Regions from separate parts of the Fictibacillus sp. 5RED26 genome, predicted to be linked through region 1. Evidence: a T-box and tRNA genes for the amino acid it is inferred to sense, from the RefSeq annotation. Region 1 holds a T-box; the other holds one or more tRNA genes.
What was found. The T-box of region 1 lies ahead of ileS (isoleucine--tRNA ligase). A T-box ahead of a tRNA ligase gene usually reads a tRNA of that ligase, here a tRNA-Ile.
Positions count from the first base shown of each region.

Region 2: it encodes a tRNA-Ile, which carries the amino acid that the T-box ahead of ileS (isoleucine--tRNA ligase) is inferred to sense. The anticodon was not compared.

Region 1 covers NZ_JACZDU010000001.1:1,028,391-1,033,480, reverse strand. The annotation lists gene ileS (isoleucine--tRNA ligase) at 1-1,653, opposite strand, end outside; T-box leader at 1,747-1,973, opposite strand; gene IHV10_RS05460 (DivIVA domain-containing protein) at 2,019-2,522, opposite strand; gene IHV10_RS05455 (RNA-binding protein) at 2,599-3,372, opposite strand; gene IHV10_RS05450 (YggT family protein) at 3,381-3,656, opposite strand; gene IHV10_RS05445 (cell division protein SepF) at 3,682-4,104, opposite strand; gene IHV10_RS05440 (YggS family pyridoxal phosphate-dependent enzyme) at 4,117-4,797, opposite strand; gene pgeF (peptidoglycan editing factor PgeF) at 4,805-5,090, opposite strand, start outside.
Region 2 covers NZ_JACZDU010000007.1:1,938-7,027, reverse strand. The annotation lists gene IHV10_RS18945 (Na/Pi cotransporter family protein) at 1-1,010, shown strand, start outside; gene IHV10_RS18940 (DUF456 domain-containing protein) at 1,083-1,565, shown strand; tRNA gene IHV10_RS18935 (tRNA-Asn) at 1,719-1,793, shown strand; tRNA gene IHV10_RS18930 (tRNA-Met) at 1,798-1,874, shown strand; tRNA gene IHV10_RS18925 (tRNA-His) at 1,897-1,972, shown strand; tRNA gene IHV10_RS18920 (tRNA-Ile) at 1,998-2,074, shown strand; tRNA gene IHV10_RS18915 (tRNA-Ser) at 2,082-2,174, shown strand; tRNA gene IHV10_RS18910 (tRNA-Phe) at 2,184-2,259, shown strand; gene IHV10_RS18905 (superoxide dismutase) at 2,475-3,086, shown strand; gene IHV10_RS18900 (hypothetical protein) at 3,087-3,347, opposite strand; gene IHV10_RS18895 (MFS transporter) at 3,580-4,857, shown strand; partial or broken gene IHV10_RS18890 (penicillin-binding transpeptidase domain-containing protein) at 4,978-5,090, shown strand, end outside.

The DNA.
Region 1 (5,090 bases):
GTAAAGATCAGCAGGTCTTACTAAATTTTCTCTCTCTTCAAGAACACCCCAGTGAGATGTACCTGAATCAAACCAAACGTCCATGATATCCGTCTCTTTTGAGAAACGGCCATTCGGGCTATGAGGTGAAGTAAATCCTTCCGGAAGGAGATCTTTTGCTTCTCTTTCAAACCAAATGTTTGATCCATTCTCTCTAAACAATTCTACTACGTGACTAATCGTTTCTTCTGTAAGGATTGCTTCACCATCCTCACCGTAAAAGACTGGAATTGGAACACCCCAAGCTCTTTGACGAGAAATACACCAGTCTTCACGATCTTTGATCATGTTGTGTAAACGTGTTTCGCCCCAATTCGGAACCCAATTTACTTCTTTAATCGCAGAAAGCATATCTTCGCGGATTCCTTTGATCGAAGCAAACCATTGAGCCGTTGCACGGAAGATTACCGGTTTTTTCGTTCTCCAATCATGTGGATAAGAGTGTGTGATGAATGAAAGCTTTAGAAGAGCACCTTTTTCTTGTAATTGTTCAGTAATCGGCTTATTCGCTTCATCATAGAACATACCTTCAAATCCAGGTGCTTCTTTCGTCATAACACCTCTGTCATCAACTGGACACAATACTTCTAGACCGTATTTTTTACCTACTAAAAAGTCATCTTCACCATGACCAGGAGCTGTATGAACACACCCAGTACCTGCATCCGTTGTTACATGGTCGCCCAGCATGACTAATGAATCACGGTCATATAAAGGATGACTAGCTACTGCATGCTCAATGTCAGCACCTTTAAAGCGTTTCACTACTTCGGCTTGGTCCCACTCAAATTCTTTCGTTAGTGATTCTAATAGTGCTTCAGCAACAACATACTTTCCATTTTCAGTTTGAACGGAAACATAATCTAATTCTGGATGAACTGAGATTCCTAAGTTCGCTGGAATCGTCCATGGCGTCGTAGTCCAGATTACAAGTTTCTCATCTGCATCAAGAACACCTTTTCCATCTTTCACATCAAACGCTACATAGATAGAAGCTGATCGTTTATCTTGGTACTCAATCTCTGCTTCTGCTAATGCAGATTCAGATGAAGGAGACCAATATACTGGTTTTAGACCTTTGTAGATTAAATCTCTTTTGGCCATTTCACCAAATACTTCGATCTGTCGAGCTTCGTACCCTTTATCTAACGTGATATATGGGTTTTCCCAATCACCACGAACACCTAGACGTTTAAACTGCTCACGCTGATGATCGACTTGTTTAAGCGCATACTCTTCACAAAGCTTACGGAACTCTGCAACAGTTAGTTCTTTGCGTTTTACTTTACCGCTTTTCGTTAGTGCAGTTTCAATCGGTAACCCGTGAGTATCCCAACCGGGAACATAAGGAGCATAGTGTCCTGTCATTGATTTAAAGCGCACGATGATATCTTTTAGAATTTTATTCTCTGCGTGCCCGATGTGGATATCACCGTTTGCATAGGGTGGTCCGTCATGCAGAATAAACGGAGGTAAGTCCTTTGTATTTTCTAACACCAATTTGTAGATGTCTAGTTCTTTCCATTTGTCTTGAACGACAGGTTCTCTTTGAGGCAGATTTCCTCGCATCGGAAACTCTGTTTTCGGCATTAATAACGTGTCTTTATAATTCATCATCTTTCCTCCTTCATTACGATAAAACGTGACAGATGACCAAAAGTACCGTGTTAAAACAAAAAAACCTTCTCGTCCCTACTGCATTTTCACAGTAGGGACGAGAAGGTTATCCCGCGGTACCACCCTAATAGGTTCATGACATAACACGAAACCCGCTTAGTCATCCGTAGCGTGGATGAAGCGCCTGAACTTACTGCTTTTTTTCAGTCCAGGAACTCAGGGGTGATCTTCGAATACATCTCTATACTAGGCTCGCACCATTTCCTAGATCGCTTGAATAGATAAAAGTAATTTACTGTCCCCGTCTTCGTCACATATTAATCTTAGAAAAGTATATGCGATATTTCAAAGTAATGTCAAGCTTACGACTTTACTTCTTGAAGTTCATAGCCTTCAAGATTATCAGGTGCATTTAAAGAATCCCAATCATCATTCTTTAACATTTCAAGTTGTGCTTCAATCAACATTTTGAAGCGCGTTCGGTAAACGGAAGACTGCTTCTTCAATTCATCGATTTCCATTGAAATCTTACGAGATTTAGATAACGATTCGTTAATGATTCTATCGGCATTTTTTTCTGCTTCTTTTACAATTAAGCGAGCTTCTTTCGTTGCTGTGCGCTTAACTTCTTCGCCAGTTTCCTGAGCAATCAGAATCGACTTATTTAGAGTTTCCTCAATGTTTTTAAAATATGAGATCTTTTCTTCAAGGTTCTCTACCGTTTCCTCTAGTTCTTTCTTTTCTCGGATCACTGTTTCATAATCTTTGATGACTTGATCTAAAAAGTCATTCACTTCATCTTCACTATAACCTCTGAAACCTCTTGTGAATTCCTTGTTATGAATATCCAGTGGTGTTAAAGGCACAACGGCCACCTCCATAGATGCATTATTTTTTACCTAATTTCGACAAATTTTCTGTCATTCCTTCTATTTAAGGAAATTATTTTAATAGTCCGTAACGAATACGCCACTTTTCTTTCTTTGTTGTTCCCTCAATCGCGATGAGCTTACTCCTGCCGAATCCTCTTACAGATAGCTCATCACCTTCCATCATTTCAGTTGAAACATGGTCGACGATCTTATGATTTAATTTAACCCGTCCTTGTTGAATCAAGGGAGATGCTTTTGCGCGAGATAGGTTGTACACTTCGGCGACAATAACATCTAGTCTTAGAGAGGACACAGTCCCGCTCTTTTCGTTATATTCAGTCCTTACTTCTGTCAATTCGTTTTCTTGGATCGTATGTAACTTAATACCTGTCTTTCCGACTTTCGTTAAGTTTAACTCGATAAAACCAGCGATCTCTGTCGCACATATGAACTGAACACGATCTCCTGAAATTAAAATATCACCATACTTCCCTCGTTTAACGCCGATGTTCATCAAAGCCCCTAAAACATCTCTATGTTCGATGGTGGAGAATTTAGCGGGATATTGAATGTCGTAGCAGACTAATTGAAAATCATCGTTTTGAACTTCAAAGTAATCAGGATAGATCAATGCTCTTTTCCGTTCAGAAAAAGAAGAGCCTCCCCATAACGAGAGGCGTACTTCTGTATCGTTTCCAACGATTGTTTTTACGATTTCTTGTTCTCGTGGATCAAGAAAGTCAGTCAGCCTTGGACTATACCTTTCCAACACCTCAGACTTCCAGTTTAAAACACGATCCACAAATTCATGCTCTTCTGGTCTGTAATGCTGATAGATGCTCATTATAAGACCTATATTGAACGAGCAATCATATCTGCAATCGCAGCTACTCCAAAACGAGCAAAGTGCAGTGCCATTAGAGCTACGATCGGCGAAAGGTCAATCATGCCAAGAGGTGGAATAATCTTTCGGAAAGGAGCTAGATACGGTTCAACGAGTCTTGCGATCACTTGACCGATGGATGACTCACGAGCGTTCGGAAACCAAGATAATAGTATGTACCCGATAATCATGTAATAGTAGATTTGAATAAGAGTTAGTACTACGTCTTCAACTGCATAGATCATATTCAATAATTTTCACCTGCCTGATTTAATCTTCTTCCATCATTTCTGAAATCGTTCCAGAAACGTCAACATTTTCAGGAGTACATAAAAATGTATTCGGTCCTAACTTTTGAATGTCACCACCGATTGCATAAACAGTCCCTGATAAAAAGTCTACGATTCTTTTTGCTTGATCATGCGGAATTCTTTGCAAATTCATAACAACAGCTCGTCGATTTTTTAATTGATCTGCGATATCTTGTGCTTCCGCATATACACGAGGTTCTACGAGTACAACCTTTACTTGTTGTTGAATACTTTGAAGACTGACTACGTTCGGTTTACCTTTTTTCGTATGAGAAGGTGTGATTTCTTCTTCTTCAGGCATTGCTTCTTCCTCATAATCATCTTCATACTCATAATCATCTTCTAGATCAAAAAAGCGCTTGAATTTTGTTTTGATTCCCATCTGTTCCACCTCCTAGAATTCTTTTCCTACTAAACTCGTCCCAATTCTAATAAATGTTGCACCTTCTTCAACAGCAATCGAAAAATCGTTAGACATTCCCATAGATAGCTCTGTACAAGGAGCATGAACCAATTTTAGGTTTTGTATCTCCAATTGAAGTTGCTTTAATGTTGAGAACACGTTTCTGATTAAGGTTTCATCATCAGTAAAAGGTGCCATAGTCATAAGCCCGACAACCTGAATACGATCGTAGTCTTTTAATTTATCGACAAAAGCCACTACATCTTTTACTGGTAAACCTTGTTTGGAATCTTCTTCCGCTACATTAACTTGTACAAAGCAAGAAACGGTTCTGTCTGCTCGTTTTTGAATCTCACTCGCTAAACTCAAACGGTCTAATGAATGAATATAGTCCACATGCTCGATAACATCTTTTACTTTTCTTGTTTGTAAAGTTCCGATAAAGTGCCATTTAACAGGTAGATCTTTCAGAAATTCTTTTTTGGATAACAATCCTTCTATCCTGTTTTCACCAATATGTTCAATACCTGCTAAAACAGCGTCTTTTGTTGTCTCATTACTCACATATTTCGTCACTGCGATTAAATTAACGCCCTTTGAAGACCTGTTTTTTTTCTGGCATGCTCTTTGAATTTCATTAAAGATATGTTCTTTGTTTTCTTTGATACCCAATTCTTGATTAATCCCCTTTCCTGCCTATATAACTCATCATTCTTCCCGTCTTGCCCTTGTCTTTACGATGCGAAAAGAAGACATCATTTTGACAGCTCGTACATTGATCTGAAACGATAATATTTTCAGGCAGTACTCCAGCTCTTAAGAGAAGGATTTCATTCAGTTTCTTCAAGTTTAATTGATAGTTGCCAGCTGCATTTTTTTTATAAACAGTGTCTACAGTATCTCCATCTAAAGCTACTTTTACTTCATTTATTACTCTATCATCTACCTCATAACAGCAATGCCCT
Region 2 (5,090 bases), on a different contig from region 1:
AAGATATGATTGATCTTAAAGCTGCACTGCCTGTGTTGTTCGGTGATAATGTCGGAACAACGATCACAGCTATACTTGCGGCGATCGGTACGACTGTTGCAGCAAGACGTGCTGCTCTGACACATGTTATCTTTAACTTACTTGGAACATTGATCTTCTTAATCTTACTTGTTCCATTCAGACACTATATTGAATTTCTATCAACAAAGTTAGATTTAGAGCCTGCTATGCAGATAGCTTTTGCGCATGGAACATTTAATGTGACGAATGTTCTTATCCAATTCTGGTTTATTGGAGCATTAGCTTACATCGTTACAAAGTTAATAAAAGGCGAAGATGTTCTCATTGAATACAAAGCAAAACATCTCGATGAAATCGTCTTAGAAACAGCGCCATCATTAGCGATTAGACAAGCGAAACAAGAGATCATTCGAATGGCTAACTATTCACAGAACGGATTAAAAGAAGCGATCACATATTTGAACGAAAAAGATAAGAAGAATGCAGACCTAGCCTTGCAATATGAAGAAGCGATTAACAACTTAGATCGCCAAATCACGGCATACTTGGTCAAATTGTCTGCTCATCCATTAACTCCACAAGAATCGAACGAACACTCGATGCTATTAGATACTTCTCGTGATATAGAGCGTATCGGAGATCATATGGAGAATATTATTGAGCTTGTGGACTATCAATTACGAAACAATGTACGTTTAACAGATACGGCCAAAAAGGACCTTGATGAAATGTTTACGTTAACAGTTTCTACTGTTGATAAAGCGGTTAAGGCACTTGAAGAAGGTAATGTTGAACTTGCTAAGGAAGTCTTAAGCTTAGAAGACAAAATCGATAAGATGGAGCGTACACTTCGTAAGCAACACATAATGCGTATGAATGAAGGCCAGTGTGATGGAAATGCTGGTATCGTCTTCGTTGATATCATCAGCAACCTTGAAAGAATAGGCGACCATGCTGTTAACATTGCAGAAGCAGTATTAGAGAAGTAAAATGAAACCAAGAGGCTTTTTAGCCTCTTGGTTTTTTAGTTAGTGTTTTTAGAATATAAAGGAGAAGTACATATGGATATTTTATATTGGATCATCATCGGTCTAGCTTTTGCCATTAGCTTTGTAGCGTTAATCTATCCCATCTTACCGGGTGTATTATTTCTTGCGGCAGGCTTTATCATCTATGGATTTGCGTTTTCGTTCGAACCTTTCACACCATTCTTCATCATTGTTCAAGTGTTATTGTTTATCAGTTTATTTGTCATTGACTATGTAGGAAATGCATACGCAGTGAAGAAAAAAGGCGGGTCAAAGGCAGCTCTATGGGGAAGTACGATCGGTTTGATCGCAGGACCATTTGTTATACCGGTCGCAGGGATCTTGATCGGGCCCTTTATAGGCGCAGTATTAGCAGAGCTTCTTTTTCAAAAGAAAGGACTTAAAGCCGCTGTATCAATAGGGATAGGGACTGTTCTTGCCTTTGTCGGTACCACACTTATAAAAGTGCTTACGCAAGCCATTATGATTGGTTATTTTTATTTCCAAGTCTTATAATACGCTCTTGCTAATTATGTACCACCATGCTATATTATTTTTGTTCTGAAAAAGCACAAGTGTTCGTTTAGATGAATTTTAAAAATGTTATTGACTTTAAATGAAACATCGTGCTATAGTAGTTCTTGTCCTTAACAAACGTTAAGACGTTATTCCACAGTAGCTCAGTGGTAGAGCTATCGGCTGTTAACCGATCGGTCGTAGGTTCGAGTCCTACCTGTGGAGCCATTTTGGCGGTGTAGCTCAGCTGGCTAGAGCGTACGGTTCATACCCGTGAGGTCGTGGGTTCGACTCCCTCCGCCGCTACCAAAATGTTTCTTTACTCACGATGGCGGTCGTGGCGAAGTGGTTAACGCATCGGATTGTGGTTCCGACATTCGGGGGTTCGATTCCCCTCGTCCGCCCCATAATATTTACATAAGTTTTTCCAATGGACCCTTAGCTCAGTTGGTCAGAGCGGTCGGCTCATAACCGATTGGTCGTAGGTTCGAGTCCTACAGGGTCCACCATAATCGAGGAGGTATACCCAAGTCCGGCTGAAGGGATCGGTCTTGAAAACCGACAGGGGTTTAACGACCCGCGGGGGTTCGAATCCCTCTACCTCCTCCATTACATATTGGCTCGATAGCTCAGTCGGTAGAGCAGAGGACTGAAAATCCTCGTGTCGGCGGTTCGATTCCGTCTCGAGCCACCATACATATAACATCAACCTTACGATAAGCGTGTCGTAAGGTTTTTTTATGTTTAAAAAGGGTACAGTGTTTAAGAATTGAAAGTTCATTCTAAATTTGATAAGGTAAACATGTTGAATACTTTCTAAACAAGAAAGTTGATTAACTGGTTTCACTTTTCAAGTAACTCTTGAAAATGAACATAAAAAATTTTACATATTATGAGGAGGAAATGAACATGGCTAAATTTGAACTGCCTGCATTACCTTATGAAACAAGTGCACTTGAACCGCATATTGACAAAGAAACAATGGAGATCCACCACGGTCGCCACCACAAAACATACGTTGATAACTTAAACGCTGCTCTTGAAGGACAAGCTGAATTCGAGAACAAAAGCTTAGAGGATCTTTTAACTAATTTAGATGCTCTTCCGCAAAGCATTCAAAACGCTGTTAGAAACAATGGCGGTGGACACGCGAACCACAGCTTATTCTGGGAAGTAATCGCACCAGGTGGAGCGAACACACCTTCAGGCGAACTTGCTGACAAGATCAACAACAAATTTGGAAGTCTTGATGCATTTAAAGAAGAGTTTGCAAACGCTGGGAAGACAAGATTCGGTTCTGGTTGGGCTTGGCTAGTAGTAAACAATGGAGAGCTTGAAGTAACAAGCACTCCAAACCAAGATACTCCTGTTATGGACGGGAAGACACCTATCCTTGGACTTGATGTGTGGGAGCACGCTTATTATTTAAAATATCAAAACAAGCGTCCTGATTACATTTCAGCGTTCTGGAACGTTGTAAACTGGGATGAAGTTGAAAAGCGTTACAACGAAGCAAAATAATTAAGTAACTAAGCCACTGGCATGCCAGTGGCTTTTTATTATGCCTTTATCGTGAATTTCATAATGATCAGATAATGATACTAGTAATTCATCTAGGGTGAAGTTGCCATCACCAAAGGGTACAGTGGACTGAACTACAAATACATTTTTGGATTGAAAGTACCAAAGTAGACGCTGATCTGTATTTTTATCCTTAGAACTCTGTAAGGTTTGAATCAAGAGTTGTTCATCAACAAGATCATATATCCAATACTCAAACAAATTCGTTCACTCCTTCTTTGCAAAAACTTGTTGTTTAAAAAATTTGTTGCTTTTGAATGTTTCTTTTTCACTTACTATGCGACCTATAGTCAACTGAGAGTGGAGATCAACTACTTTTAATGAGCACCAAAGTATATGAAAACAACTTTGCAATAAAATCCAATTTCTTTAAAAGTGAATAGCTCCTATCGTCTTGAAAGACACTAACGACGAAATGTAAGGGGGCGAAAACATGAGAATCAAAAAAATCATGGATACCGACCAATACCCTAGGGATTTGTTTTTACTGTTATTTGTAGGTGGATTGTTTACGTTAAGTACGGCTCTATCTAATACATTTGTTAACATATTTCTGTGGAAACAATCGGGAAAGATCACCGATATTGCCTGTTATAACCTTTCTATTGTTGTAATGCAGCCAATAGCGTTCTATTTTGCTGGTTGGTTTGCGAAAAAGATCGATCGCGTCATCGTATTAAGGATTGGAGTTTTCATCCTTGCTTTGTTTTATATAGGAGTCCTTTTGATGGGTTCGATGGCAAGTAACTACATCATTTTATTAGGAGCCATGTTAGGATTCGGGTTGGGATTTTACTGGCTCGCGTTTAATGTTCTGACTCTTGAGGTTACAGAACCCGAGACTCGAGACTTTTTTAATGGATATTTAGGTGTTCTAAATTCAATATCAGGAATGATCGGACCACTGAGTGCAGGTTATATCATTACTAGGATGGACAAACATCTGGGGTATGAAACCATATTCAGTATTTCGATGGTTTTATTTTTGATAGCAGTTGTCATCAGTTTTTTTTTAAAGAGGAGAACAGCAGACGGTCTGTACGGTATCAGAAAAGTTTTGCAAGAACGTAAGCACGATAAAGCTTGGTTGCAACTATTAAGAGCACACTTTTTTCAAGGATTTCGGGAAGGTACTTTTATTTTCTTAATCGTCATTTGGGTGTACACGGCTTCTAAAAGTGAATTTGCTCTTGGAACGTATGGTTTCATCCAATCTTTTGTTTCGTTTATCGGATATTATTGTGTATCCCATTACTTGAATCCCAAAAATCGTATGAAGGCGATATTTGGAGGAGGGCTGCTCTTATTCGTATCCCCATTCATGCTGCTACTTCCTATTTCATTTACACTTCTCATTATATATGGAGTATCAGTATCGATCGCTTATCCTTTGTTGTTAGTGCCTTATGTGTCATTAACTTATGATATTATTGGGAAATGCCGTGGTATACACGAAAAAAGGATTGAATATATCGTTGTTCGTGAGATGTATCTGAATGCAGGAAGAATCGTTTCTATTCTTACGTTTATCATCGTAGTACACCTTCTATCTGAAGAAAAAGGCATTCCATTATTACTTCCTATTCTAGGTGCTGGACACTTTATGATTTATTTTTGTTTAAGAAAAGTTTCGTTCCCCACATTTAACTCTTCAAAAACGATTGAGATCGCTGAGACTCAACAAGATGGTAACAACACAAATAAACAATGATTATCTTTTGACATAATTACCTTGGTAAGGATACTATTATTATGTAGATATAATTACCGGTTCACATTAGACACCTTTTTTAAGGTGTCTGTGCTGTTTTAAAGGGAGATTTACAATATTATGAAAACAAAAGATAAAAAGAAAAAAAATCATGTTCCGATTCGTATCAATGCCTTATTTATCTCTGTCTTTTTTCTCTTTTCTGTTCTAGTTCTCCGTCTTGGCTATGTACA